Regions from separate parts of the Streptomyces sp. SCPE 10 genome, predicted to be linked through region 2. Evidence: riboswitches for the same ligand, from Rfam matches in the RefSeq annotation. Region 2 holds a riboswitch; each other region holds the start of a gene.
What was found. Region 2 has a riboswitch for cyclic di-AMP ahead of ACSP97_RS15305 (transglycosylase family protein). Riboswitches for the same ligand answer to the same signal wherever they lie in the genome.
Positions count from the first base shown of each region.

Region 1: another riboswitch for cyclic di-AMP. It lies ahead of ACSP97_RS18950 (M23 family metallopeptidase); the one in region 2 lies ahead of ACSP97_RS15305 (transglycosylase family protein).
Region 3: another riboswitch for cyclic di-AMP. It lies ahead of ACSP97_RS26495 (M23 family metallopeptidase); the one in region 2 lies ahead of ACSP97_RS15305 (transglycosylase family protein).

Region 1 covers NZ_CP197069.1:4,068,766-4,078,096, reverse strand. The annotation lists gene ACSP97_RS18960 (PrsW family intramembrane metalloprotease) at 1-1,123, shown strand, start outside; gene ACSP97_RS18955 (aldo/keto reductase) at 1,169-2,113, opposite strand; gene ACSP97_RS18950 (M23 family metallopeptidase) at 2,187-3,248, opposite strand; cyclic di-AMP (ydaO/yuaA leader) riboswitch at 3,258-3,424, opposite strand; tRNA gene ACSP97_RS18945 (tRNA-Met) at 3,739-3,812, opposite strand; gene ACSP97_RS18940 (NAD(P)H-binding protein) at 3,946-4,800, opposite strand; gene ACSP97_RS18935 (TetR/AcrR family transcriptional regulator) at 4,888-5,484, shown strand; gene ACSP97_RS18930 (dihydrofolate reductase family protein) at 5,545-6,708, opposite strand; gene lspA (signal peptidase II) at 6,705-7,268, opposite strand; gene ACSP97_RS18920 (DUF2637 domain-containing protein) at 7,644-8,282, shown strand; gene ACSP97_RS18915 (NADPH-dependent FMN reductase) at 8,355-8,894, opposite strand; gene ACSP97_RS18910 (hypothetical protein) at 8,891-9,058, opposite strand.
Region 2 covers NZ_CP197069.1:3,277,243-3,286,573, reverse strand. The annotation lists gene ACSP97_RS15330 (glycoside hydrolase domain-containing protein) at 1-620, shown strand, start outside; gene ACSP97_RS15325 (SurA N-terminal domain-containing protein) at 807-1,460, shown strand; gene ACSP97_RS15320 (nucleoside triphosphate pyrophosphohydrolase) at 1,561-2,553, shown strand; gene ACSP97_RS15315 (cytochrome P450 family protein) at 2,666-3,952, shown strand; gene ACSP97_RS15310 (transglycosylase family protein) at 4,162-5,268, shown strand; cyclic di-AMP (ydaO/yuaA leader) riboswitch at 5,452-5,621, shown strand; gene ACSP97_RS15305 (transglycosylase family protein) at 5,625-6,362, shown strand; gene eno (phosphopyruvate hydratase) at 6,676-7,962, shown strand; gene ACSP97_RS15295 (FtsB family cell division protein) at 8,088-8,564, shown strand; gene ACSP97_RS15290 (DUF501 domain-containing protein) at 8,611-9,150, shown strand; gene ACSP97_RS15285 (Ppx/GppA phosphatase family protein) at 9,147-9,331, shown strand, end outside.
Region 3 covers NZ_CP197069.1:5,727,788-5,737,118, forward strand. The annotation lists gene ACSP97_RS26480 (DNA gyrase/topoisomerase IV subunit A) at 1-293, opposite strand, end outside; gene ACSP97_RS26485 (M16 family metallopeptidase) at 725-2,119, shown strand; gene ACSP97_RS26490 (M16 family metallopeptidase) at 2,137-3,507, shown strand; cyclic di-AMP (ydaO/yuaA leader) riboswitch at 3,728-3,890, shown strand; gene ACSP97_RS26495 (M23 family metallopeptidase) at 3,903-4,646, shown strand; gene ACSP97_RS26500 (GntR family transcriptional regulator) at 4,869-5,555, shown strand; gene ACSP97_RS26505 (HPr family phosphocarrier protein) at 5,891-6,172, opposite strand; gene ACSP97_RS26510 (bifunctional acetate--CoA ligase family protein/GNAT family N-acetyltransferase) at 6,350-9,181, shown strand.

The DNA of each region.
Region 1 (9,331 bases), 790 kb from region 2:
CAACCTGGTGTTCGCGTTCTGCTGGGGCGCCTTCGCGGCGGCGCTCATAGCCATCGTCGCCAACAGCTTCGCGACCAAGTGGATAGCCACCTCGACCGCCGACCCGGCGAGCGCCAACACCCTCGGCGCCACGGTGATAGCCCCGATCGTCGAGGAGTCCGCGAAGGCCGCGGCCGTGCTGCTGGTCTTCCTCTTCCGCAGGCGCGACTTCACCGGGATCGTGGACGGGATGGTGATAGCCGGGATCACCGCCACCGGCTTCGCGTTCACCGAGAACATCCTCTACCTGGGCACCGCCTTCGGGACCGACCAGCTCACCGGCGGCCACGGCATCGTCTCCGTCACCGCCGCCACCTTCTTCGTGCGCATCGTGATGTCCCCGTTCGCGCACCCCCTGTTCACCACCTGCACCGGCATCGGCTTCGGCGTCGCCGCGCTGAGCGGCCCGCACCAGCGGGCCCGGCGGCTGCTGGTGCCGCTCGGCGGGCTGCTGCTCGCGATGTGCATGCACGCCCTGTGGAACGGCTCCGCCACCTTCGGCCAGTTCGGCTTCCTCGCCGTCTACGGCATGTTCATGCTGCCCGTGTTCGGGCTGCTGACCTGGCTCGGGATCTGGACCCGGCAGCGGGAGCTGCGCACCGTGCGCGAGGAGCTGCCCGTCTACGTCCTGGCCGGGTGGCTGGGTCCGGCCGAGCCGTTCGCCCTGGGCTCGATGCGGGCACGGCGGATGGCCCGCGACTTCGCCCGCCACCACGGCGGCCGGGCCACGGCGCGTGCGGTGGCCCGGTACGAGACCGAGGCCACCGCGCTGGCGCTGCTGCGGCGGCGGGGGCGGCGCGGCCGGGCCGGCGCCGGCTTCGTCGCCCGCGAGCGGGAGCTGCTGGACGAGCTGTGGCAGCGCCGGGACGCGGCCCGGCCCGCGCTGGAGTACGCGGCCCGCACGGCGGCCCCGGCACCGACGCCCTGGGCCCCGGCACCGTACAACCAGGGGTACGGACCGGGGTGGGGCGGCCCCGGACACGGATACGGCGGACCCGCACAGGGCGGCCCCGGGCACGGCGGGCCCGGGTACGGCTACCCGGCGGCGCCGTACGCCACGTCGTACAACCCGTACCGGACGTGACGCCGCCGGGACCCCCGGGACCTCCCGGAACCCCGCTGCCGCCGGCTACGCCGAGGCGTCCGTCAGCTTCTTCAGCTCCTCGTCCGTCAGCTTCAGTTCGCCGACGCCCAGCAGGGCCGGGAGCTGGTCCAGCGTGCGCGCCGAGGCGATCGGGGCGGTGACCGTCGGCTGGGCGGCCAGCCAGGCGAGGGCGACGGTGGCGTGCGGTGCCTCGTGGGCGGCGGCGATCTCGTCGAGGGCGGCGAGGACCTTCTGGCCGCGCTCGGTCTCCGCGTAGTCCGCGGCCCGGTTGGCGCGGGCGCTGTCCACCTTCCGGCCGGGCCGGTACTTGCCGGTGAGGAAGCCGGCGGCGAGGGCGAAGTACGGCACGCAGGACAGGCCCTCACGGGCGACGAGGTCCTGGAGCGGGCCCTCGTAGGTGTCGCGGGAGACCAGGTTGTAGTGGGGCTGGACCGCCACGTAGCGGGCCAGGCCCTCACGGGTGGAGAAGTCCAGGGACTCCCGCAGCCGCTCGGCGCTGATGTTGGACGCGGCGATCTGCCGCACCTTGCCGGCCTTCACCAGCTCGTCCAGGGCGCCGATGATCTCCTCCACCGGCACGTCAGGCTGGTCGAAGTGGGTGTAGTAGAGGTCGATGTAGTCGGTGCCCAGGCGGGCGAGGGAGGCGTCGGCGGCGGCCTTGATGTTGGCCGCGGACAGGCCCGGGTACTGCGGGTGCTGGCTGACCTTGGTGGCGATGACGACGTCGGAGCGGTTACCGCGGGCCTTGAGCCACTTGCCGATGACGGTCTCGGACTCGCCACCCTGGTGACCCTCCACCCAGGCGGTGTAGACGTCGGCCGTGTCGACGAAGTTGCCGCCCGCGGCCGTGTAGGCGTCCAGGACGGCGAAGGAGGTCTGTTCGTCGGCGGTCCAGCCGAACACGTTGCCGCCCAGGCAGAGCGGGAAGACCTCGAGGTCGGAAGAGCCCAGTGTGCGCAGAGAAGTCATGCTCCACCATTACACCCGCGGTGGACGCCCGCGTTCCGCCGCCGGCCCGAAATCGCCACGGGGACCGGTGTGCTCAGGGGGTGAGGCCCTTGTCGCGCAGCCAGGGCGCCGGGTCGACGCCGGTGGCCTGCCCGCCCGGGTGCACCTCCAGGTGCAGGTGCGGTCCGGTGACGTTGCCGGTGGCGCCGACCCGGCCGATGACCTCGCCGGTGGTGACCTTCTGGCCGACCGAGACGTTGATCGAGGACTGGTGGCAGAACCACAGCTCGGTGCCGTCGTCCAGGGTGAGGACGGTGCGGTAGCCGTAGGCACCGGCCCAGCCGGCCTGGGTGATGGTGCCGCCGTGGACGGCCTTGATCAGGGTGCCGGTGGGGGCGGCGAAGTCGAGGCCGGTGTGGTAGCCGGAGGACCACATGGCGCCGGGCTGCCCAAAGGTGCCGGTGATGGTGTACGAGACGACCGGCAGCGTGTACTGCTTGGCCAGCTCGGCCAGCCGCTTGGCCTCGGCGGCCTTCTTGGCGTCGGCCTCGGCCTGCTGCTTGGCGGTGGCGGCCTTGTCGGCGGCCTCCTTCGCGGCCTGGGCGGCCGCCGCGTCGCTCTGCTGCTGGGCGGCGGCGACCATGGCGGCGGTGGCCTTGCTGTCGGCCTGGCCCTGCTGCTGCTCGGCCTGGGCCATGATCCGGTTGCGCAGGGCCTCGCCGGCGCCGGTGGGTGTGCCGTCCTCGGTGGTCTGCCCGATGCCGGTGAGCGCGGTGTCGGTGGCCTGGTGCTTCTCGGCGGAACCGGCGGAGTCGTCGCCGAGCAGGTGCTCCACGGAGGACAGGTGCGGCACCGAGACGGAGGGCAGGTCCGGCATGGAGATGGAGACCGGGGACTTGCCGGTGTTGGCGCTGGCGATGCCGCCCGCGCCGACGGCGGCGATCACACCGACGCCGAGGACGGTGGAGCTGCGTGCGAAGCCGCCGCGCTGCTTGACGACGCGGTGCCGGCCGCGGACCGGGGCGACGGACTCCTCGGTGGGGTTCCACTCCTCCCAGGGGCCCTCGCCCTCGGGGCCGGGGCCGTGGCCGAACGGCTCGGAATCGCGTTGGGCGGGCACGAACGGGGCTTGTGGGGCAGGCCGGTTGGACGCCACGGGGGCGTGCTCCTTTCCTTCCTCCGCCTACCGGGTTAGCTGACGGGTTCGGAGCAGGAAGGTCTCCTACGCGCGTATACCGGCCGTGGACTCGCTGAGTTCACGGTGGTGTCCGCGTGATTCACCCCAAGGTGGTGGTTCCCCGGTTCCCTTACGGGATTCGGCGCGTGCGCACGGAGCCGCCTCGGGTGACGGCTGGGACGACCGCGCTGCGTTATCGAACGTTAATAGACTCGGCCGTCACTTTCCAAGCCGTTCGGCTTGATCATTACGGCTCTGGGGCGTGGACTTACCGCCCAGGGGGCCGCCAAACCGGGCGAGTTGACCGGGGTTCAGGAGTCATCCGGTTTTTGATGGTGACTCAGTTGTTATGCGTACGGCGGTCGCACGGTCACCGTAGGTGATACCTCTTACGGGAGCCGCGGCGACGGCTGCCGGAAAACACTCAGGGCCGGAATCCAGTGCATGGATTCCGGCCCTGAGTCTTCAGTAGCGGGGACAGGATTTGAACCTGCGACCTCTGGGTTATGAGCCCAGCGAGCTACCGAGCTGCTCCACCCCGCGTCGGTGATTCCAGTGTACGCCATGTTCGGGGTGCCGAGCACACGGCTTTGCCGCGGGCCCCCAGGTCCGGGTCACCACCGGGCCGACGGCCCGACCTGCGGCGCGACGCGGTCCGCCGCGACGGCGACCCCGGCTACGGACCCTCCGTGAACGCGGTGGCATGGTCGGCGGCCCACTGGCGAAACGTCCGCGGCGCCGTCCCGAGGATGTCGGCCACCGCGGTGGTGAGGTACGCGGGCTGTCCGACCGCCGCGCTCCACGCGGCGAGCAGCATGTCGACGACCGAGGCGGGCGCCGTGCCCTCCGACAGCCTTCGGAACTCGTCCGGCGTCATCTCCTCGAAGGCGATCCGGCGCCCCAGGGCGTCACCGATGACGTCCACCTGCGCGGCGTGGGTCAGCGATTCGGGGCCCGTGAGGACGTAGTCGGCTCCGACGTGTCCGTCCTCGTGGAGCGTCCGCGCGGCGACGGCCGCGACGTCGCGGTCGTCGACCGGTGCCGTCTCGGCAGCGCCGTACGGCCACCGGACGGTCTCGCCGGCCCGGATCGCGGGTGCCCACCAGGCCAGCGAGTTCGACGCGAACATCCCGGGCCGGATGATCGTCGGTTCGAGTCCGGTCGCCGCGATGAGCCGCTCGATGTCGGCGTGCAGCACGGCCATGGGATTGGGCTGCTGGAAGAAGGGGTGCGGCGTCTGGTGCGGGGAGGAGAGGAAGACGACCCGCCGCACGTGGGCTGCCAGCCGCGCGACGACCGCCTCGGCCGTCTCGGGCGGGGCGGTCCAGACGAGGAGGACCGCACCGGCGCCCTTCAACGCCGGGTCGAGTGACTCGGGCGCGGTGAGGTCGCCGGTGAAGACCTCGGCCTTCGCCGGCAGCGTCGCCGCCGTCTCGGCGCGATGGATGAGGGCGCGGACCGGTACGCCCGCTTCGAGGAGTCGGTCGACGACGACGCGGCCGACCCGGCCCGTCGCGCCGGTCACGAGCACGGGAGGAATGTCTGTCTGATGCACGCCACTCATGAAAACGTTACCCGGTTAAAAAAGCAACTCGGTAACGAATGTTACGGTGGCCAGATGAGCGAGCCGACGGGACTGCGGGCCCGCAAGAAGGAGCGGACGCGCGACGCCATCGGCGACGCGGCCGTCTCGCTGTTCCTGGAGCGCGGCTTCGACCGTGTTTCGGTCAACGACATCGCCGCAGCGGCCGAGGTCTCCAAGCCGACTCTCTTCCGGTACTTCCCCACCAAGGAAGACCTGGTGCTGCACCGGTTCGCGGATCACCAGGGCGAGGCGGCACGCGTCGTACGTGACCGTGAGCCCGGCATCGAGCCGGTGACGGCACTGCACCGGCACTTCCGGGCCGGCCTCGATCGGTACGACCCCGTCACCGGCCTCAACGATCACCCCGAGGTGGTGGCGTTCCATCGGCTGGTGTTCACCACGCCGAGCCTGGCGGGACGGCTCACGCAGTACCGGCTCGAGGACGAGGAAGCACTGGCGAAGGCCCTCGGCGAAGGCATCCGGGCACGCCTGCGAGCCGCGCAGGTGCTCGCGGTCCAACGGGTGCTCGCCCGGACCAACTGGCAGAGGATCGCCGACGGCCGAGCCGCCCGCGACATCCACCCCGAGGCCGTGGCCGACGCCGACCAGGCGTTCGACCAACTGCGGTGACCCGGCGTCTCGGCAGGGCTCCCTGCTGACGGAGCGGCTCGCCCCACGGGGCCGTCCCGATCAGCCGAGCAGATGCCGGTTCGGTGCCTTGGCCAGGGTCTCGTACGCGGGCAGGACGACGACCTCGGCACCCCCGCGGACGAGGACACCGGTGCCGTCGGCACCCGCGACGAAGGTGTCGGGTTCCCGCCAGGCGGTCACCACCCGGCGCACCCCGGCCCGCAGGATCAGCTCGGCGCAGGGCGCGGGGCGGGAGGCGCGGCGGGCGCAGGGCTCCAGACTGCTGTAGACGGTGGCGCCGGGCAGCCGCGGGTCGGCGGAATCGATCTTGGCGAGTGCCGCCTCCTCGGCGTGCACCACCGGGTCGTCCCCCTCCCGGGAGTGGCCGCGGGCCAGCTCGGTGCCGTCGGCGGCGACCACGACCGCGCCGACGCTGAAGGCCGTCTCGGAGGGCGGGCACAGGGCGGCCAGCTCGCAGGCGGTGCGCAGCCAGTGCCGGTCGGCGGCGGCGGGCAGCGGACCGGTGCCGGGCGCGGTGGGCTCGTAGCGCATCAGGACGACGTCCTCGATCCGCCGGGTCTCCACCAGGCGCAGCCGTCCCTCCTGGTAGCGGCCGGGCCCGAACAGCCGCGGGGCCCCCGGGTCGCCGACGATCAGCGGCGCGAGGGCCAGCTGGAGCTCGTCGGCCAGCCCCTGCCGAAGGAGCTGGGTGTGCACGGTGCCCCCGCCCTCCACCATCAGCCGGCCGACCCCTCGCTCGGCGCGCAGATGGCGGAGCAGGGCCCGCCAGTCGAGGTCCGGGCCGAGCGGCACGACGTCGGCGGCGCCGCCGAGCAGCCGGGCGGCCCGCGCGGCGCCCCGATCGGTCGTGTAGACGAGCTTGTCGCCCCCGGTGCGCCAGAACCGGGCGGCGGGGTCGAGATCGCCGGACGCGGTGACGGTGACCTTCAGCGGGTGCTCCGGCCGCCCCTCGGCGAGCCGGGCGGCGCGGCGCTCGGGCGAGCCGACCAGCAGCCGGGGGTTGTCGGCGCGGATCGTGCCGGCGCCGACCAGGAGGGCGTCGGCCGAGGCCCGTACCGCGTCGACCCGGTCGAAGTCGGCCGGCCCGGACAGCAGCAGCCGCTCGGGTCCTGTGTCGTCCAGGCAGCCGTCGAGGGAGACGGCGGCGGACAGCAGGACGTACGGGTACGGCGCGGACTCGGTGAAGGCTCGCTCGGTGCTCATCGGCTCAAGTGTGCGGCCCGCCGGCGCCCGGCCCGTTCCCGGGGAGGGCGCGCGTCCCCCGGTTCGTGTCCGCCGAAGGACAGGACGACGATCAGTACGCCGCCGCAGGTGATCGCCCAGTCGGCGAGGTTCATGACGCTGAAGTCGCGGACCGCCACGAAGTCGACCACCGCGCCGCGCATCCCGCCGGGCGAGCGGAAGAGCCGGTCGGTCAGGTTGCCGACCGCGCCGCCCAGCAGCAGCCCCAGCGCGACCGCCCAGGGGGTGCTGGTCAGCCGGCGCGACATCCGCACGATGACGAGGGCCACCGCGAGCGCGATCAGCGTGAACACGATGGTCGACGCGCCGCCCATGCCGAAGGCCGCGCCGGGGTTGCGCTGCACCCGCAGCTCCAGCCAGGCCCCGAGCACCGGCACCGGAGCCCGGCCCTCCAGCCGCGCGACCACCGCGACCTTGCTCCCCAGGTCGAGGGCGTAGGCGACGGCGGCCACCAGCCACAGCGCCCGTACCCGCCGCCGTGCCGCGGGGGCGCCGCCCGCGCCCGGCTCGCTCCGCTTCACGTTCGTTCTCCTCCCCGTTCCCCCGTCCAGCGTACGGGCCGTCAGGCGGCGCTCCCCGGGAACCTCGGCCATCCGAAACGGCATTCGTATTTTCTCCAGTTGCTGTCATACGACCGCCGGACCCCGCTTTCGAGTTACAGAAGCACCCGAATGCCCCACACCCCCTCTTCCCGAGAGGCTCGTTAGCTGACCGTGGCACGCATTGAGAGACGCACAGCGTTGAATCTCCACTCGCCGGTCACGTTCCGGCTGGAAAGCAAGGAAGGCGAGGTGTTCACCGACGGCTGCTCCGATCTCCTCGACGATTTCCTGAAGAGAATCAGTCAGCTGGAGAGTGAGTACCTGCGGGCAATGGTGAGGCTCTAGGACCGGCCCATGGACAGGATTCACGATGAAGACGTTTTGTGTGACTATGAGTTCAGCACGCTCGAGATGCAGTGGGACCCGGTCGAAGAGCTGGCCCAGATGCTGTCCGGCGCGTCCGCCGCGAATCCTTCCCCGGCCCCGCCGCACGGCAGGTCCAGCCACCGGAAGAACCGCCGACGCATCCGCACGGAACCCGGAACGCCACGCGACAACCAGCGCAGCGCACACGTCACGCTGTTGATCGCGACGATCTCGGTGTGCGCGATCTGCATGCTGGGCTGGTCCTTTTCCTATTCCTACGCCCAACTCCGCGCCACCGCTTCCTCGGTGCTGCCGATGCGGCTGGCACGATGGTGGCCCCTGACCGTGTACGGGCCATGGCTCGTGGCGGCGCTGTCCATTCTCCGGGCGACCGTGCAGAACCGAAGTTCCCGGCGCTCCTGGGGGGTTCTGCTGGGCGCCTCCGCGATGGCGGTCGGCCTGTGCGTCAGCCACGCGGCGCATTCCCCGTTGGCGCTGGTCATTTTCGGAATTCCGCCGATCACCGCGCTGGTGTGCTTCTGGGAGATCGTCGGCCAGGTCTCCTCCAAGGTGACCCGCCCCCGCCACGCGGCCCCCAGCCGGCGCAACGACGTACCGCGCGGGTGAGGACGAGACGGTGACCGGGTGCCGCGCCGACGACGGCACCCGCACGGTCCCCCGACCGGCCGCCGCCGGCCGCTAGCCAACCGCCGCCAGCCGCGCGAGCACCTCGCCGAGCCGCCGCCGCGTCCGTGGGTCGGCGACGAGCCCGTCCTCGCCGACCATCCCCCGCTCCACCGGCACCCTCGCACAGGCCGCGTCCACGACGCGGGCGCCGGTGTACCCCAGCACGGACCGCAGCGTGGCCTCGGCGCCCTCGCCCCGCCCCGGCGCGGCCGCGTTCACCCAGCCGACCGGCTTGTCGCTGATCTCGACGCCGCCGACCGTCCAGTCCAGCAGGTTCTTGAACGATCCCGGCAGGGTGCCCGCGTACTCCGGCGTGCAGATCAGCATCCCGGCCGCCCGCCCGATCGCCTCCCGGAGCCCGGCCACCGGCGCCGGCAGCGGATCGGTGTCGTCGTCCGGGTTGAAGTGCGGAAGCCGTGCCAGCCCCTCGTACAGCTCGGCCCGCACCCCCACCTCCGGCGCCACGGCCCGCGCGGTCCGCAACAGCGCCTCGTTACTGGACCCGCCGCGCAGGCTCCCCGACAACAACAGAATCACCGGATGATCGGTCATCCGGCCAACGATAGTGATCCGTACCGGAGTTGGCGCGTCCCGTACCCGGAGGCGCCCGCGCGTCCGGAACAGACGGCCGGCAGTTCGGGCAGGGCGTTCTCCCGCAGGTCCAGGTGGCGCAGTTCGCACAGGCCGGCCATGGACGACGGCAACGCCTCGATCACGTTGCCCCGCAGCCACAGCTCACGCAGCCGCCGAAGGCCTCCTCCTCCTCCTCCTCCGTGTCCGGCAGCGACGCCGACCCGCCGGTCACGGATGAAACCCGCCGAAGGCCGGGGCCGCTCGCGGCCCCGGAGAGGACACCGGAGGCGGGGCAGGGAGGCCGCCCTCGTAGGGCGGCCGCCCGCTCCCCTCATCCCGGGGTCGTCGCGCATCTGCTGCCATGATCACCGCGACTCGGTTGAGCTTCGACTGAGCTAGCGATCATGAAACCCACC
Region 2 (9,331 bases):
GCGCCGCTGCCGTCTACGTGGGCGGCAGGAACCGCGGCTGCGCCCAGCCCAACCTCACCGCCTCCTGGGTCAAGTCCGTCAGCTCCCTCGGCTGGAAGCTCATCCCCCTCTACGTCGGCGCCCAGCCGCCCTGCCAGTCCGGCGCCAACCCGGAGAAGATGACCAGCTCCAACGCCGCCACCCTCGGCACCCAGGACGCCAACGACGCCGTCGCGAAGGCCGCCGCCCTCGGCATGAAGGCCGGCAGCCCGGTCTACCTCGACATGGAGGCGTACGACGTCACGAACAAGGCGTGCAACACCGCCGTGCTGACCTATGTGCGCGCCTTCGACAAGCAGCTGCACGCCAAGACGTACCGGGCCGGCTACTACGGCTTCACCAGCTCCAGCGCCAAGGCGATCGCCACCGCGACCGACAAGACGGACCTGCCGGGCAACCTCTGGTACGCGCTGTGGGACAAGCAGAACACCACCACCGCGGACTGGCCGTGGGGCGCCACGCAGTTCACCGGGCACAGCCGCGCCCACCAGTACATGGTGAACAGCAAGGAGGCGCACGGCGGCGTCACGCTCACCGTGGACCGCGACGCGTGGGACGCGCCGGTGGCCATCACGGGCTGAGGCCGCGGCGGCGCGACGGTACCCGAAGTCGCGGTGAATCGTTGGTCGAATGGGTTGGCCGCGGCAGTGCCGCTGCCTACCATCGATCACCGCAAGACTTTGTGCGCCCGCCCGTCGCCCGGCCACCACCCCTGGCGGAGGCGCTGGCGCGCCGCACCTGTCGTGCAATCTCCCTTGGAGGTTTCCTTGCACCGCCGCCGTCGCACCGCGCTCGTCCTCACCGCCGCGATCGCCGCCGCGGCCCCCCTGCTGACCGCCTGCGGAAGCGACGCCCACCCGGGCGCGGCGGCCGTGGTGGGAGGGCAGCGGATCACCGTCGCGCAGTTGCAGAACCGGGTCGACGAGGTCCGCGCGGCCCAGCGGGCCGCGGTGTCCGACCCGGCCCAGTACCAGCAGGTGCTGGCCGAGACCAGCAGCCTCACCCGCGACACCCTGCACAACATGGTCCTCGACCGGGTGATCCACCGGGCCGCGCAGGACCAGGGCGTCACGGTCACCCGCAAGGACACCCAGCAGCTGCGCGCCAGCCTGGAGCAGCAGGCGGGCGGCGCCAAGGGCCTGCGGACCGCCTGGCTCCAGAAGTACGGCATCGCCCCCGCGTACCTGGACGACAACCTGCGCCTCCAGCTGGAGGCGCAGAAGGTCGCCGCCCGGCTCGGCACCGACACCTCCCAGCCCGCCTTCTGGAAGGCCCTCTCGCGGGCCTCCGAGGAGCTGCACATCGACATCAACCCGCGCTACGGCACCTGGGACGTGCAGAAGAGCGGCCGGACGGACGCGAAGACGCCCTGGGTGCGGGAGGTGACGGCGCCGTCGGGAGGCGCGCCGGTGACGGCGTAGGACGGACCGGCCCCCAGGCCGCGGGCAGACGATCGCATGATCCCTGCGGCCCTGTGGACAACCGAATCCGCTCGTCGCCGCCGTGGGTTACGTTCGGAGCGTGAACGCATCGAGTCCCGCCCCCGGCCGTATCGTCCTGCTCACCACCAGCCACCGTGTCGCCCCCGGCCTGCTGTCCTGGCCCGCCTGGCAGGCCCTGCGCACCGCCGACGCCGTGCTGTGCGCGGACGGCGCCCACCCGCAGCTGCCGTACCTGCGGGAGGCCGGCATAGCGGTGGCCGAGGCGGCGCCCACGGCGCAGGAGCTGGTCGACGCCTGCGCCGGCGGGCGGACCGTCGTGGTCGTGGCGACGGGGGAGGGCGAGCCCGCGCTCACCGACGGACTGGCCCGGCTGGCCGGCACCGGCCGGCTCCGCATGCCGGAGCTGGAGCTGCTGCCCGCCTCCTACGACCTGCCCGGCGCCCGCCTGCTGGACCTCGTCCAGGTCATGGACCGCATCCGGGCCGAGTGCCCCTGGTCCTCCCAACAGACCCACGAGGGCCTGGCCAAGTACGGCATCGAGGAGGCGTACGAACTGGTCGAGGCGATCGAGGCGGGCGACCGTGAGGAGCTGCGCGAGGAACTGGGCGACGTCCTCCTCCAGGTCGTCTTCCACGCCCGGATCGCCGAGGAGCACCCCGAGGCGCCGTTCTCGATCGACGACGTGGCGGGCGGCATCGTCGCCAAGCTGATCCACCGCCATCCGCACGTCTTCGGCGAGGCGACGGCCGAGACCCCGGAGGAGGTCAAGGCGCACTGGCTGCGCACCAAGGCGGAGGAGAAGCGGCGCAGCTCGGTCACCGAGGGCATCCCCCTCGGCCAGCCCGGCCTGGCCCTCGCCGCCAAGCTGGCCTCCCGCGTCCGCACCGCCGGGCTGGACGTCCCCCTGCCCCAGGGTGAGGGCATCGGCTACGAGCTGCTGGCCCTCGCCGCCCGCGCCGAGTCCGCCGGCACCGACCCGGAGACGGCCCTGCGCGCGGCGGCCCGCACCTACCGGGACGCGATCCGAAGGGCCGAGGGAGTGGACCCGCGGGAGGACGAGGACCCGTCGTGAGCGCCCCGGCGGCGCCGGACCGGCCGCTCCCGTCACGGCGCGGGCACCGGCGGAGGCGGGGCCCCGGGCCGGCGGTGGCACGCCGCCCGGGCGGGCCGGATACCGTCGAGGAGTGACCGACCAGCTTCGCCCCGACGACACCGTTCCCGCCGCCCCCGAGCTCTTCACCTGGGAGTTCGCCGCCGACCCCTACCCCGCGTACGCCTGGCTGCGCGAGCACGCGCCCGTGCGCCGGACGCGGCTGCCCAGCGGGGTCGAGGCCTGGCTGGTCACCCGGTACGCGGACGCCCGGCAGGCGCTGGCGGACCAGCGGCTGAGCAAGAACCCGGCCCATCACGACGAGCCCGAGCACGCCAAGGGCAAGACCGGCATCCCGGGCGAGCGCAAGGCCGAGCTGATGACGCATCTGCTCAACATCGACCCGCCGGACCACACCCGGCTGCGCCGGCTGGTCAGCAAGGCGTTCACGCCCCGCCGCGTCGCCGCGTTCGCGCCCCGGGTCCAGGAGCTGACCGACCGGCTCATCGACCGGTTCGCGCAGCGCGGCAGCGCCGACCTCATCCACGAGTTCGCCTTCCCGCTCCCCATCTACGCCATCTGCGACCTGCTCGGCGTCCCGCGCGAGGACCAGGACGACTTCCGGGACTGGGCGGGCATGATGATCCGGCACGGCGGCGGGCCGCGGGGCGGGGTGGCGCGGTCGGTGAAGAAGATGCGCGGCTACCTCGCCGAGCTGATCCACAAGAAGCGCGAGGCGCTGCCCGCCGAGCCCGCGCCCGGCGAGGATCTGATCTCCGCCCTCATCCGCGCCTCCGACCACGGTGAGCACCTCACCGAGAACGAGGTCGCGGCGATGGCCTTCATCCTGCTCTTCGCCGGCTTCGAGACCACCGTCAACCTCATCGGCAACGGCACCTACGCCCTGCTCACCCACCCCGGTCAGCGCGACCGCCTCCAGGACGCCCTCGCCCGCGGCGACGACGAGCTGCTGGCGACCGGGGTGGAGGAACTGCTGCGCTACGACGGCCCGGTGGAGCTGGCCACCTGGCGGTTCGCCACCGAACCGCTCACCATCGGCGGGCAGCGGATCGAGCCGGGCGACCCGGTGCTCGTCGTGCTGGCCGCCGCCGACCGGGACCCGGAGCGGTTCGCCGACCCGGACGTGCTGGACCTCGGCCGCCGGGACAACCAGCACCTCGGCTACGGGCACGGCATCCACTACTGCCTCGGCGCCCCGCTCGCCCGACTGGAGGGCCAGAGCGCGCTGGCCACCCTCTTCACCCGGCTGCCCGACCTGCGGCTGGCCGCCGACCCGGCCGAGCTGCGCTGGCGCGGCGGGCTCATCATGCGCGGTCTGCGCACCCTGCCCGTGGAGTTCACCCCGCCGGGCGACCGGTAGCCCGGACCATGAAACGGAGTGGCCCGTTCCGCGCTGGAGGAAGGATGTGTGACGGAGCGGAGGGCAAACCTTCCACGCTGTGATCTTCGCGTGATCCGCGCGGCATGAACTTGTGACAAGTGATCGAGTGCGGCTACGTTCACCCCTCAGCGTGGCGAACCGGCACCACCCGCCGCGCCGGCCCCCGCAGTCGCACGAAAGGCTTCCGCATGATCTCCGGGAACGGTCGTCACCGCCGCCCCCGTCAGGCTCCGGCCCTCCTCGTCGCGGCGGGCGTGACCGGCTCCGCCATCGCCATCCCGCTGCTCGGCGCCGCAAGCGCGCACGCGGCCGACGGCACCACCTGGGACAAGGTCGCCGGCTGCGAGAGCGGCGGCTCCTGGAGCGCCGACACCGGCAACGGCTACTACGGCGGCCTCCAGATATCCCAGGACGACTGGATCCACTACGGCGGCACCCGGTACGCCTCCAGCGCCGACCAGGCCAGCCGCTCGCAGCAGATCGCCGTGGCCGAGAAGATCCTCGCCGACAAGGGCACCCTGCCCTGGGCCACCTGCGCCCTGCTGTCCGGGCTGACCCCCAACTCCGGTTCAGTGGACGTCGATCCGGGCGTCGGCGGCAACGGCCAGGGCGACGGCACGACCGACCCCTCCGGCCCGCCCGACGCCTCGGCCCCCTCCGGTACCCCGAGCGGCGGCCAGGACACCACCCCGAGCGGATCCGGCACCGGCTCCGGCAGCGGCGCCCACGACGGCGGCTCCGGCTCCGGCGCCTCCTCCTCCGCCGACCCGTCCACCTCCCCGTCCACCTCCCCGTCCACCGGTTCCGACGCCGGCACCGGCACCGGCAAGCACACCGGCAAGCACGCGGCCCCGCACCCGGGCGCCTCCCACGGCTCCACCGGCGCTCCCGGGACCGGCGGCACCGCCCCGGACCCCACCGCCCCCTCGGCGCCCACCGGCACGGTCACACCCGCCCCGACCGCCGACGACCCGGACAATTCCCGGCAGGACGTCGGCTCTTGGAGCCTGGTCGACACCGGAGCCCTCGGCGGCGGACGGCACCGCGGCGGCACCGCGGACGAAAGCACGGCGACCGGACAGGACGGCTCCGACTCCGGGCGGCACGCCTCCCGCGAGCCGGGCACGTACACCGTCCGCGAGGGCGACTCGCTGAGCACCATCGCCGACTCCCTTGACGTGCACGGCGGATGGCATGAGCTCTACTCCGCGAACAAGAAGGTCGTGGGCGCCGACCCGAATCACATCACCGCCGGTCAGACCCTGAAAGTCGGTGACGAAACGGGCGCCCGCTAGGGCGAGTTGACGCCCCACTTGATCGTCAAATGTCCGCTTTGGCGAAAGTGTGGGATGAGTCTCAGAAGCCCTGATCGTCTTTGAAATTCCGCGGATCGCGTGGCTACGGTCATGACCGCTCGTCACCACGAGCCCCGGCGGCCGCAACGCCTAATCCTGCCAGCGGCTGCCCGGGAACAGTCGTCGCGTCAAGCGCCGCAGGCAGGAGCGGGGGACCCAAGGTAAGTGCCGGGCCCGGCAGTTGATGCCGGACCGGCTCGGGGTGAAGCCACGCCTCCCACGGGAGGGGTGGCCGGGCAACTCAACCGGCCCGAACCCGACAGCTCACCTCGCAGGCGTCGGTGAGGGGATCGTTCATGCTGTTTTCCGGCAAGGGCAAGCACCGTCGTCCGTCCAAGGCCGTCCGCGCCGTCACGCTCGCCGGTGTCACCGGTGCCGCCGTCGCCGCCCCGCTGATGGCGGCCGGCAACGCCTCCGCCGCCACCACCTCCCAGTGGGACACGGTCGCCCAGTGCGAGTCCGGCGGCAACTGGTCCATCAACACCGGCAACGGCTACTACGGCGGTCTGCAGTTCTCCGCCTCCACCTGGGCCGCGTACGGCGGCACCGCCTACGCCCCCACGGCCGACAAGGCCGGCAAGGCGCAGCAGATAGCCGTCGCCGAGAAGGTCCTGGCCGCACAGGGCAAGGGCGCCTGGCCGGTCTGCGGCACGGGCCTGTCGAGCACCCCGTACAACGGCTCCGCGCCCACTTCCGGCTCCTCCTCGTCGCACACGGGCACCTCCACCCGCTCCACCGACGAGCAGGCCGCCACCCGCTCCACCCAGCGCACGGCCCCGTCCACCACGGGCAAGTCCACGGGCGGCTCCACCGGCTCCTCGGCGAGCGGCGCGGGCAAGACCGTCACCACCCCGACCGGCAAGAAGGTCAAGAAGGGCGACGGCGAGTACAAGGTCGTCACCGGCGACACCCTCAGCTCCATCGCGGCGAAGCACCACGTGGCCGGCGGCTGGCACAAGCTGTTCGAGCTGAACAAGGACATCGTCGACAACGCCGACCTCATCTACCCGGGCCAGCAGCTGCACCTGAAGTGACCCCCGGCGGCTGACGGCCCCGCCCGGCGGGCCCGCCCCCAAGGGTCCGCCCCCGTCCCCACGGGCTCCCCGCCCCGGCGCGTTCTCCCCCGTACGCGCCGGGGCGGGGTCGTTCGTTTTCCCGCTCTTTCGCCGGGTCTCATCCGCGAACCCCTTTGTTCCGCGGGTGAACAATGGGTACCGTCTGCATGTCCCTCCCGTCCACGGGACGGTCGGTCGGTGGCCGACGACCCCTGGACGGTTAGGCTCTAGTCGCAAGGCACAGCCGTAAGGCAGACCGCCCCGCACTTCCAGCGTCACATCCAAGAAGGAGATGCTCGTGCCGTCCATCGACGTCGTCGTAGCCCGGGAAATCCTGGACTCCCGAGGCAACCCCACGGTCGAGGTCGAGGTCGGCCTCGACGACGGCAGCACCGGGCGTGCCGCCGTCCCGTCCGGCGCCTCCACCGGCGCCTTCGAGGCCATCGAGCTGCGCGACGGTGACCCCAACCGTTACCAGGGCAAGGGCGTCGAGAAGGCCGTCCTCGCCGTCATCGAGCAGATCGGCCCGGAGCTGGTCGGCTACGACGCCACCGAGCAGCGGCTGATCGACCAGGCCATGTTCGACCTGGACGCCACCGACAACAAGGGCTCGCTCGGCGCCAACGCCATCCTCGGCGTCTCCCTGGCCGTCGCGCACGCCGCCTCCGAGGCGTCCGACCTGCCGCTCTTCCGCTACCTGGGCGGCCCCAACGCGCACCTGCTGCCGGTGCCGATGATGAACATCCTGAACGGCGGCTCGCACGCCGACTCCAACGTGGACATCCAGGAGTTCATGATCGCCCCGATCGGCGCGGAGTCCTTCTCCGAGGCGCTGCGCTGGGGTGCCGAGGTCTACCACACCCTGAAGAAGGTCCTGAAGAGCAAGGGCCTGGCCACCGGCCTCGGCGACGAGGGCGGCTTCGCGCCGAACCTGGGCTCCAACCGCGAGGCCCTGGACCTCATCCTGGAGGCCATCAAGGAGGCCGGCTACGCCCCCGGCGAGCAGATCGCCCTCGCGCTCGACGTCGCCGCCTCCGAGTTCTACAAGGACGGCAAGTACCTCTTCGAGGGCAAGGAGCGCTCCGCCGCCGAGATGACGGAGTACTACGAGGAGCTGGTGGCGGCCTACCCGCTGGTCTCCATCGAGGACCCGCTGTTCGAGGACGACTGGGCCGGCTGGAAGGTCATCACCGACAAGCTCGGCGACAAGGTCCAGCTGGTCGGCGACGACCTGTTCGTCACCAACCCCGAGCGCCTCGCCCGCGGCATCGAGGAGGGCACCGCCAACGCCCTGCTGGTCAAGGTCAACCAGATCGGCTCGCTGACCGAGACCCTGGACGCCGTCGAGCTGGCCCAGCGCAACGGCTTCAAGTGCATGATGTCGCACCGTTCCGGCGAGACCGAGGACGTCACCATCGCCGACCTGGCCGTCGCCACCAACTGCGGCCAGATCAAGACCGGCGCCCCGGCCCGCTCCGAGCGCGTCGCCAAGTACAACCAGCTGCTGCGCATCGAGGAGATCCTGGACGACGCCGCGGTGTACGCCGGCCGCAGCGCCTTCCCGCGCTTCAAGGGCTGAGCCACCCGGCCGGTCCCGCCCCCCGTCGGGCCGGGACTTGGCCAGTCGTACGTACGTCCCCGTACCCGGTCCCGTACCGTGTCCGGGGACGTACGCACGTGTGAAAGGGGAGGCGGAGAACCGACATGGCCGTCAAGGACCGGGACCGTTTCTCCACCACGACCAGGCTGCGGCTGCTGGGCGAGCAGACGGCGGCCCGGGTCTACCGCTCGCAGACCAAACGGCAGGCCCGCCGCTCGCGGCTGACCGGCCGGGCGGCGCTGCTCGCGCTGGTGCTGTGCTCGCTGGTCGTCGCCCTCGCCTACCCGATGCGGCAGTACGTCTCCCAGCGCGCCCAGATCTCCGACCTCCAGCGGCAGGAGACCGAGGCCCGCCAACGCGTCGAACAGCTGCGCGACCTCAAGGCTCGCTGGCAGGACGACGCCTACGCCGAGCAGCAGATCCGCAAGCGGCTGCACTATGTGAAGCCCGGCGAGACCGGGTACGTGGTCGTCGATCCGGGCGCGGCCCGGCAGTCCCGCGTCGATCTGAGGGCCGCCCACCGGCCCTGGTACACCAACATCTGGGACGGGGTCGACAAGTCCGACGCCTCCGACCAGTGACCGGCCCCGTGCCGGTGACCCACAGAAAGCCAGTCTGAAAGCAGTCATGGAAACCCCTCCGCCGCCCACTCCGCGCACCGAGCCCACCGACGCGGACGTCGAGGCGTTCAAGCAGCAGCTGGGCCGTCCCCCGCGGGGCCTGCGGGCCATCGCACACCGCTGCCCGTGCGGTCAGCCGGATGTCGTGGAGACGGCGCCCCGTCTGCCCGACGGCACGCCCTTCCCGACGCTGTACTACCTGACGTGCCCCAAGGCCGCCTCGGCCATCGGCACGCTGGAGGCGAACGGCGTGATGAAGGAGATGACCGAGCGCCTCCAGAGCGACCCGGAGCTGGCCGCCGCCTACCGGGCCGCGCACGAGGACTACATCCGGCGCCGGGACGAGATCGAGGTGCTGCGGGACTTCCCGAGCGCCGGCGGCATGCCGGACCGGGTGAAGTGCCTGCACGTCCTGGTCGCCCACTCGCTGGCCGCGGGTCCGGGCGTCAACCCGCTCGGCGACGAGGCGCTCGCGATGCTGCCGCAGTGGTGGCGCAAGGGCGCGTGCGTGACGTTCGAGCAGGAGCCGAAGGGGGAAGCGCAGTGACCCGTGTCGCCGCCGTCGACTGCGGTACGAACTCCATCCGCCTGCTGGTCGCGGACGTGGACCCGGCGACGGGCGAACTGGTCGACCTGGACCGCCGGATGACCATCGTGCGGCTCGGCCAGGGCGTCGACCGCACCGGCCGGCTCGCCCCGGAGGCGCTGGAGCGCACCTTCGCCGCCTG
Region 3 (9,331 bases), 2.5 Mb from region 2:
TCGTAGATCGACGCGTCGCCGTGCGGGTGCAGCTTGCCCATGACCTCGCCGACGACACGGGCGCACTTCACATAGCCGCGCTCGGGGCGCAGGCCCATCTCGTTCATCTGGTAGACGATCCGGCGGTGCACCGGCTTGAGACCGTCACGGGCGTCCGGCAGGGCGCGCGAGTAGATGACCGAGTACGCGTACTCGAGGTAGGAGCCACGCATCTCGTCCACGACGTCGATGTCGAGGATCTTCTCCTCGTACGAATCGTCGGGCGGCGGGGTCTTCGTGCTGCGGCGGGCCATCGCTGCCGGCTCCTCCTGATCTGGTCGCTCGCCTTCGGGGCGCGCACCCTTCGGCTCGCTCTTGCTGAAGCGGTTGACGGATCTGTCGCGGACCATTGTGGACCGGGGCACTGACAAGCCGGGCCGCGACCCGGTCCACGAGCCGTCCCCGGCGGGCTCCACGACCCGTCCGCGAACGGCCCCCGACCCTGCCGCGTCCGGCCGCGGGGCCGGACGGCGCTCCGCCCGGCCCCCTGTCCGCACCCCGGCCCGCGCGGCTCGCCCGGCGCCCCGGGCGATCACGGATCCGGGTCCGACGCAGGCTACGCGATCCGCTGTGGGCGTACGTGCCGCGGGAACTTCGCCGGGGCCTCGCACGCTTTGCATACAGTGGCAGGAACGGCAGGAAAAACGCGGTTTCCACAACCGCCTCCGCTCGCGAAGGGACGTACATGCCCATGGGTCACACGACCACAGCCGAGGCAGGCTCCGGGGGCCTGACAGCGACCGAGCACCGCCTGGCCAACGGTCTGCGCGTGGTGCTCTCCGAGGACCACCTGACCCCCGTGGCGGCCGTCTGCCTTTGGTACGACGTCGGCTCCCGCCACGAGGTCAAGGGGCGCACCGGCCTGGCCCACCTTTTCGAGCACCTGATGTTCCAGGGCTCGGGGCAGGTCAAGGGCAACGGCCACTTCGAACTGGTGCAGGGCGCCGGCGGCTCGCTCAACGGCACCACCAGCTTCGAGCGCACCAACTACTTCGAGACCATGCCCGCCCACCAGCTGGAGCTGGCGCTCTGGCTGGAGGCCGACCGCATGGGCTCCCTGCTGACCGCCCTGGACGACGAGTCCATGGAGAACCAGCGGGACGTCGTGAAGAACGAGCGCCGCCAGCGTTACGACAACGTTCCCTACGGAACGGCCTTCGAGCGGCTGACCGCCATGTCGTACCCCGAGGGCCACCCCTACCACCACACGCCGATCGGCTCCATGGCGGACCTGGACGCGGCCACCCTGGAGGACGCCCGCCAGTTCTTCCGCACCTACTACGCGCCGAACAACGCGGTGCTCTCCGTGGTCGGCGACATCGACCCCGAGCAGACGCTCGCCTGGGTGGAGAAGTACTTCGGCTCCATCCCGGCCCACGACGGCAAGCCCGCGCCCCGGGACGGCTCCCTGCCGGACGTCATCGGCGAGCAGCTGCGCGAGGTCGTCGTCGAGGAGGTCCCGGCGCGCGCCCTGATGGCCTCCTACCGGCTGCCGCACGACGGTACGCGCGCCTGCGACGCGGCCGACCTCGCCCTGACCGTCCTCGGCGGCGGCGAGTCCTCCCGGCTCTACAACCGGCTGGTGCGCCGCGACCGCACGGCCGTCGCGGCCGGCTTCGGCCTGCTGCGCCTGGCCGGCGCGCCCTCCATGGGCTGGCTGGACGTGAAGACCTCCGGCGACGTGGAGGTGCCGGTCATCGAGGCCGCCATCGACGAGGAGCTGGCCCGGTTCGCCGAGGAAGGCCCCACCGCCGAGGAAATGGAGCGCGCCCAGGCCCAGTTGGAGCGCGAGTGGCTGGACCGGCTCGGCACGGTCGCGGGCCGCGCCGACGAACTGTGCCGCTACGCCGTCCTGTTCGGCGACCCGCAGCTCGCCCTGAACGCCGTGCCGCGCATCCTGGAGGTGACCCCGGAGGAGGTCCGGGAGGTCGCCAAGGCCCGCCTGCGCCCCGACAACCGCGCGGTCCTGGTCTACGAGCCCAAGTCCCCGGAGAACGTCGAGGACGCCGACCTGCCCGAGGACCCCGAGTCGGAAGCCACCGTAGAGGCCGGGAACGAGAACGAGGAGACGGCCAAGTGACCGAGCAGCTCGCCACCATGGACTTCCACCCCCGGCCACAGCCCGGCGAGGCCAGGCCCTGGGCCTTCCCGGCCCCCGAGCGCGCCGCGCTCGACAACGGCCTGACCGTGCTGCGCTGCCACCGCCCCGGCCAGCAGGTCGTCGCGGTGGAGGTGCTGCTCGACGCGCCCCTGGACGCCGAGCCGGCCGGCCTGGACGGCGTGGCCACCATCATGGCGCGCGCCTTCTCCGAGGGCACCGACCGGCACTCCGCCGAGGAGTTCGCCGCCGAGCTGGAGCGCGCGGGCGCCACCCTCGACGCGCACGCCGACCACCCCGGCGTCCGGCTCAGCCTGGAGGTCCCCGCCTCCCGCCTGGCCAAGGGCCTCGGCCTGGTCGCCGACGCGCTGCGGGCTCCCGCCTTCGCCGAGAGCGAGATCGAGCGCCTGGTCCGCAACCGCCTGGACGAGATCCCGCACGAGCTGGCCAACCCCGCCCGCCGTGCCGCCAAGGAGCTGTCCAAGGAGCTGTTCCCGGCGGCCTCGCGCATGTCCCGGCCGCGCCAGGGCACCGAGGAGACCGTCGAGAAGATCGACGCGCCCGCCGTGCGCGCCTTCTACGAGCGCCATGTGCGCCCCGGCACGGCCACCGCCGTGGTGGTCGGCGACCTCACCGGCATCGACCTGGACGCGCTGCTCGCCGACACCCTGGGCGCCTGGACCGGCACGCCCGGCGAGCCCCGGCCCGTGCCTGCGGTGACGGCCGACGACACCGGACGCGTCGTCATCGTGGACAGGCCCGGCGCCGTCCAGACGCAGCTGCTCATCGGCCGGATCGGCCCGGACCGGCACGACCGGGTGTGGCCCGCCCAGGTGCTCGGCACCTACTGCCTCGGCGGCACCCTCACCTCCCGCCTGGACCGCGTGCTGCGCGAGGAGAAGGGCTACACCTACGGGGTGCGCTCCTTCGGCCAGGTCCTGCGCTCCGCCCCGGACGGCACCGGCGCGTCGATGCTCGCCATCAGCGGCTCCGTGGACACGCCCAACACCGGCCCCGCCCTCGACGACCTGTGGAAGGTGCTGCGCACCCTCGCGGCGGAGGGCCTGACCGACGCCGAGCGGGACGTCGCCGTGCAGAACCTCGTCGGGGTCGCGCCGCTGAAGTACGAGACCGCGGCGGCCGTCGCGAGCACCCTCGCCGACCAGGTCGAGCAGCACCTGCCCGACGACTTCCAGGCGACGCTGTACCGGCAACTGGCCGCCACGGGCACGGTGGAGGCGACCGCGGCCGTCGTCAACGCCTTCCCGGTGGACCGCCTGGTGACCGTCCTGGTCGGTGACGCTGCGCAGATCAAGGCGCCGGTCGAGGCGCTGGGCATCGGCGACGTCACCGTGGTGGCGGCCGAGTAGCGGCAGTAACGGCACACAGGGGACGGGGCCCTGGCGACCTACGGGTCGTCAGGGCCCCTGTTGTTCCACTCTCTCCCTCAGATGTCCGAATTGGGGCGGAGGTTGCCCGTCTGCCCTGTGGGATGCGCTACAAAAACCCCGATCTGTTTGGGAATCGGGAGCCGGTCCGCATAGCTTCGTCCAGGCTGTTCGTCGGGCAGTGCGCCGCACCCGCGGCACCGGGCAGCCATCGCCGAGTCCCCGTACGGCGCGAGCCAGGGGAGCCGGGGACCCACACGTCCCTGGGGTGAATCGGGCACCCGCGCGTGACGCGAGGGAGCCCGTAGGAGACCTTCCTGCTCCGAACCCGTCAGCTAACCCGGTAGGCGAGAGGGAAGGAAAGGACCAGCCACTCCATGGCGTTCATGTGCGCCACCGGGAAGCACCGCAAGCCCGGCCGGGTCAAGCGAACCACCGCCCAGGCGGCCGGCGTCGCGGCCCTGACGACCACCGGCGTCATCGGCACCCTCGCGGCCTCTCCGGCGCTCGCCGCCGAGCGCCCCGCGGAGCAGACCGGTCTCACCCCCGTACTCGCCGCGAGCGACGACGTCGCCCAGCAGATCGACGCGCAGGCCAGCGCCCAGCAGCGGGCCGCCGAGCGCAAGGCGGCCCAGGAGGCCGCTGCCAAGCGGGTGGAGGAGGCGCGCGAGGCGGAGGCCCGCGCCGCCCGCGAGGCCGAGCGCAGGCGGCTGAACGCCTTCGTCGCCCCGATCGCGCACTCCTACGTGTCCACCGGCTACGAGGCCAGCAGTTCGCTGTGGTCCTCCGGGTCCCACACCGGCATCGACTTCCACGCGGCCAGCGGCACCCCGGTGCACGCGGTCGGCGTCGGCACCGTCGTCTCCACCGGCTGGGGCGGGGCGTACGGCAACCAGATAGTGATCCGCATGGCCGACGGCATGTACACCCAGTACGGCCATCTGTCGTCCATCGGCGTCACGGTGGGCCAGCAGGTCACCGCGGGCCAGCAGATCGGCCTGTCCGGCGCCACCGGCAACGTCACCGGTCCGCACCTGCACTTCGAGGCGCGCACCAGCCCCGACTACGGCTCGGACGTCGACCCCGTCGCCTACCTGCGCAACCACGGCGTGGACGTCTGACGAGCCCGCACGCCCCCGCACGGCATCCGAAGCCCCGGCCACCGAGCCGGGGCTTTCGCCTTTCCCGCGGTGTTCCGGTCGCCGTTGTCCAAAAAATATCCCCGGATTCCGGCCCGCCGTCGGAAAAGGCGGCGCGGTGGAATAGAGTCACCGGAATAGAGTCATGGGAAAAACGCGTCCGTCGTCGGCGTCGTGTCGCGGGGATCAAGGCGGAGGTCGGTCATGCGTATTCCGGCGCAGTCGGTGTGCACGGCGATCCGGGACGACATCGTCGCCGGCGTCCTGGAACGCGGCGGCCGTCTCACCGAGGAGGTGCTGGCCCGCCGCTACGGGGTCTCGCGCGTCCCCGTGCGCGAGGCGCTGCGCACCCTGGAGGCGGAGGGCTTCGTGGTGACGCGCCGGCACGCGGGCGCCTGTGTGGCCGAACCGAGCGAGCAAGAGGCCGCCGACCTGCTGGAGATGCGCCTGCTCCTGGAACCGCTCGGCGCCGCCCGGGCCGCCCGGCGGCGCACCGGGGCGCACCTGAAGGTGCTGCGCGGGCTGGTCAGGCTGGGGCAGGAGCGCGCCAGGCGGGGCGACAGCGAGGAACTGCGCGCACTGGACGGCTGGTTCCACGAGACGCTGGCCCAGGCCTGCGGCAGCCCCTCGCTGACCTCCACCCTCCTCCAGCTGCGCCACAAGATCGCCTGGATGTACGTGCTCGACGCGCCGTCGGACCCGGTCGGCACCTGGGCCGAGCACGGCGCGATCGTGGACGCGGTGGCGCGCGGCGACGGAGCGCGCGCCCGCGCGGTGACCGCGCTGCACGCCGAGCGGGCGGCGGCCGAGCACCGGCTGCGCGTGCCCGGTGGCGCCGAGCGTGTGAGGACTTCGCAACATGCCGTAAACATGTCCGGCGCACAGAATTAACACGGGTGCCGTATACAAAGGGGTGGGTATTTCGTGGGCCGGTATTCCCCTATTTCTTCGGTGCCGTTAATTACCGACCCGGGTGAATGGGGTGGGCGTTCCGTCGTGAAAACGCCGGAAATCGCGAAATACGCCTCCGTGCGCCCACCGCACCGGCGCGGTCGCCCGTACCCGTCTTGCCCGACCGGCGTCGTGCGGTCGGGGCGGCAGCGGGGCGGCCCGCCACCCTGCCCGGTCCGAGCCGGCGGACCGGCCCGGACCGGGCGTCACGGCAGTGCAGAACCGGGCGTCACGCCACCGCGCCGAAGCCCGGTTCCTCGAAGGTCCGATGCCGCTCAGACGGTCTCGGGCAGCTCTTCCAGACCCTCGGCGACCAGCTTGGCCAGCCGGTCCAGGGCGGCCTCGGCGCCCTCGGCGTCGGAGGCGAGCACGATCTCCTCGCCGCCCTGGGCGCCCAGACCCAGGACGCCGAGCATGCTGGCCGCGTTGACCGGGGTGCCACCGGCCTTGGAGATCGTCACCGGGATGCCCGCGGCCGTCGCGGCCCGGACGAAGATGGAGGCGGGGCGGGCGTGGAGGCCCTCGGCCCAGCCGACGTTGACGCGGCGCTCAGCCATGTGTTGCTGCCCTTCACTCTTCAAGGTTGTCTAGACCAGTCTTCCATATGGTGAACCATGCCTGGAGAGGGGCTGCGCACCCCCTCCACGGTGCCGTCGTGACCGCCCCTCGGCCCGGCGGCCGTCTCCACAGACTGCCCCGCGCCGTTGCCGGACGCTAGCCGTACTCTGGGGCGCATGCGAACCTCGGCGGAACCGCAGGGCCGGTACGAGTACCCCGCGCACTGGGAGGCGGACGTGGTGCTGCGGGACGGGGGCACCGCCCGCATCCGGCCCATCACCGTCGACGACGCCGACCGCCTGGTCCACTTCTACGAGCAGGTGTCGGACGAGTCCAAGTACTACCGCTTCTTCGCGCCCTATCCCCGCCTGTCCGCCAAGGACGTGCACCGCTTCACCCACCACGACTTCGTCGACCGGGTCGGCCTAGCGGCCACCGTGGGCGGCGAGTTCATCGCCACGGTGCGCTACGACCGCATCGGTGCCGGCGGCACCCCCGCGTCCGCGCCCGCCGACGAGGCGGAGGTCGCCTTCCTGGTGCAGGACGCCCACCAGGGCAGGGGAGTGGCCTCCGCGCTCCTGGAGCACATCGCGGCCGTCGCCCGCGAGCGGGGCATCCGCCGCTTCACCGCCGAGGTGCTGCCCGCCAACACCAAGATGATCAAGGTCTTCACGGACGCCGGCTACACCCAGAAGCGCAGCTTCGAGGACGGCGTCGTCCGCCTGGAGTTCGACATCGAGCCCACCGACCGCTCGCTCGCCGTGCAGCGCGCTCGCGAGCAGCGCGCCGAGGCCCGCTCGGTGCAGCGGCTCCTCGCCCCCGGCTCCGTCGCGGTGATCGGCGTCGGCCGCGCCCCCGGCGGGGTGGGCCGCAGTGTCCTGGCCAACATCAGGGACGGCGGGTACGCGGGCCGGCTGTACGCCGTGAACAAGGCCTTCCCCGCGGACCTCGCGGAGGTCGACGGGGTGGGCGCGTACCAGTGCGTGCGGGACATCGACGGCCCGGTGGACCTCGCCGTCGTCGCCGTACCGGCCGAGTACGTGCCCGCCGTGGTCGCCGAGTGCGGGGAACACGGCGTCCAGGGGCTCGTCGTGCTCAGCGCCGGGTACGCCGAGAGCGGGCCCGAGGGCAAGGAGCGGCAGCGGGCGCTCGTGCGGCAGGCGCGGGCGTACGGCATGCGGATCATCGGGCCCAACGCGTTCGGCGTCATCAACACCGCCGCCGGCGTACGGCTGAACGCCTCCCTCGCGCCCGAGATGCCACGCCCCGGCCGCATCGGCATGTTCGCCCAGTCCGGCGCCATCGGCATCGCGCTGCTCTCCCGGCTGCACCGGCGCGGCGGCGGCGTCACCGGGGTCAGCGGCGTCTCCACCTTCGTCTCCGCCGGCAACCGCGCCGACGTCTCCGGCAACGACGTCCTCCAGTACTGGTACGAGGACCCGGACACCGATGTCGTCCTGATGTACCTGGAGACCATCGGCAACCCCCGCAAGTTCACTCGGCTCGCCCGCCGGACGGCGGCGGCGAAACCCCTCGTCGTGGTGCAGGGCACCGGCACGGCGCCCCAGGGCCACGCGGTGCGTGCCACCCGGCTGCCGCACGCGACGGTGTCCGCGCTGCTCCGCCAGGCCGGGGTGATCCGGGTCGACACCATCACCGAACTGGTCGACGCGGGGCTGCTGCTCGCCCGCCAGCCGCTGCCCGCCGGACCGCGCGTGGCGATCCTCGGCAACTCCGAGTCGCTGGGCGTCCTGACGTACGACCGCTGCCTGGCGGAGGGGCTGCGGCCGGCGCGGCCCCTGGACCTGACGACCGGGGCGAGCGCGGAGGACTTCCACCGGGCGCTGAGCGCGGCGCTGGCCGACGACACCAACGACTCCGTCGTGGTGACGGCGATCCCGGCGATCGGCGAGGCGTCGCCGGGGGACGCGGAGCTGGCGGAGGCGCTGCGGTCCGCCGCGGCGGCGGCGCCGGGGAAGCCGGTGCTGGTGGTGCACGTGGAGCTGGGCGGACTGGCGCAGGCGCTGTCGGCGGCGGCGAGCACCGCGCCGACCGCCGCGGACAGGGCACCCGGCGACCCGGGCGGCGCCCGGCCGCCCCGCCCGGCGGAACGACCGCCCACCGCGGTCTCCCCGCCTGAAGGAGCCCGGCTCATCCCCGCCTACCCCGCCGCCGAACGCGCCGTCCGGGCCCTCGCCGAGGCCGTCCGCTACGGGCAGTGGCGCAGGGAGGCGATGGACCCCGGAAGGGTGCCGGAGTACGAGGACATCGACGAGAAGGGCGTAGCGCGGCTGATCGGGGAACTGCTGGCACGCGGCGAGGGGCTCACGATCTCCGAGGCCGAGACCTGCGAGCTGCTCGGCAAGTACGGCATCCGGGTGCGCCGCGCCCTGCCCGCGCCCACCCCCGACGCCGCCGCCGAGGCCGCCCGCGATCTCGGCTACCCGGTGGCCCTGAAGGCGACCGCCCCCCACCTCAGGCACCGCGCCGACCTGGGCGGGGTCCGCCTGGACCTGGCCGACGAGGACCAACTGCGGCGGGCCTACGCCGAGTTGTCCGAACTGTTCGGCAAGCCCGAGGAGCTGCGGCCGGTGGTGCAGGGGATGGCGCCCAGGGGCGTCGACACCGTCGTACGGGCCGTGATCGACCCGGCGGCCGGGGCCGTGCTGTCCTTCGGCCTGGCCGGCGCGGTCTCCCAGCTGCTGGACGACACGGCGCACCGGCTGATCCCGGTCACCGACCGGGACGCGACCGCGCTGGTGCGCACGATCCGCACCGCGCCCCTGCTCTTCGGCTGGCGCGGCTCCACCCCCGTGGACACCCCCGCCCTCGAGGAACTGCTGCTGCGGGTGTCCCGGCTGGTCGACGACCACCCCGAGGTGGTCGCGGTCACCCTGGAACCGGTCGTCGTGGCCCCCCGCGGCGCCAACGTCCTCGGCGCGACCGTCCGCCTCGCCCCACCCCCGGCCCGGGACGACCACGGGCCCCGCACGATGCCCGTGTACTGACGGGGGAGGGGAGCGGGCCCGCCGCTCCTTCCACCACCTCGACGCTCCCGGCCTCCGCCTTCCGGCCTCCGGGCCTTGCGGCTCCCGCGCCGTCCGGCTTCTCGGCCCCCGAGGCCCCGAGGCCCCGCCTGGACTCCCTCCCCGCCCGCC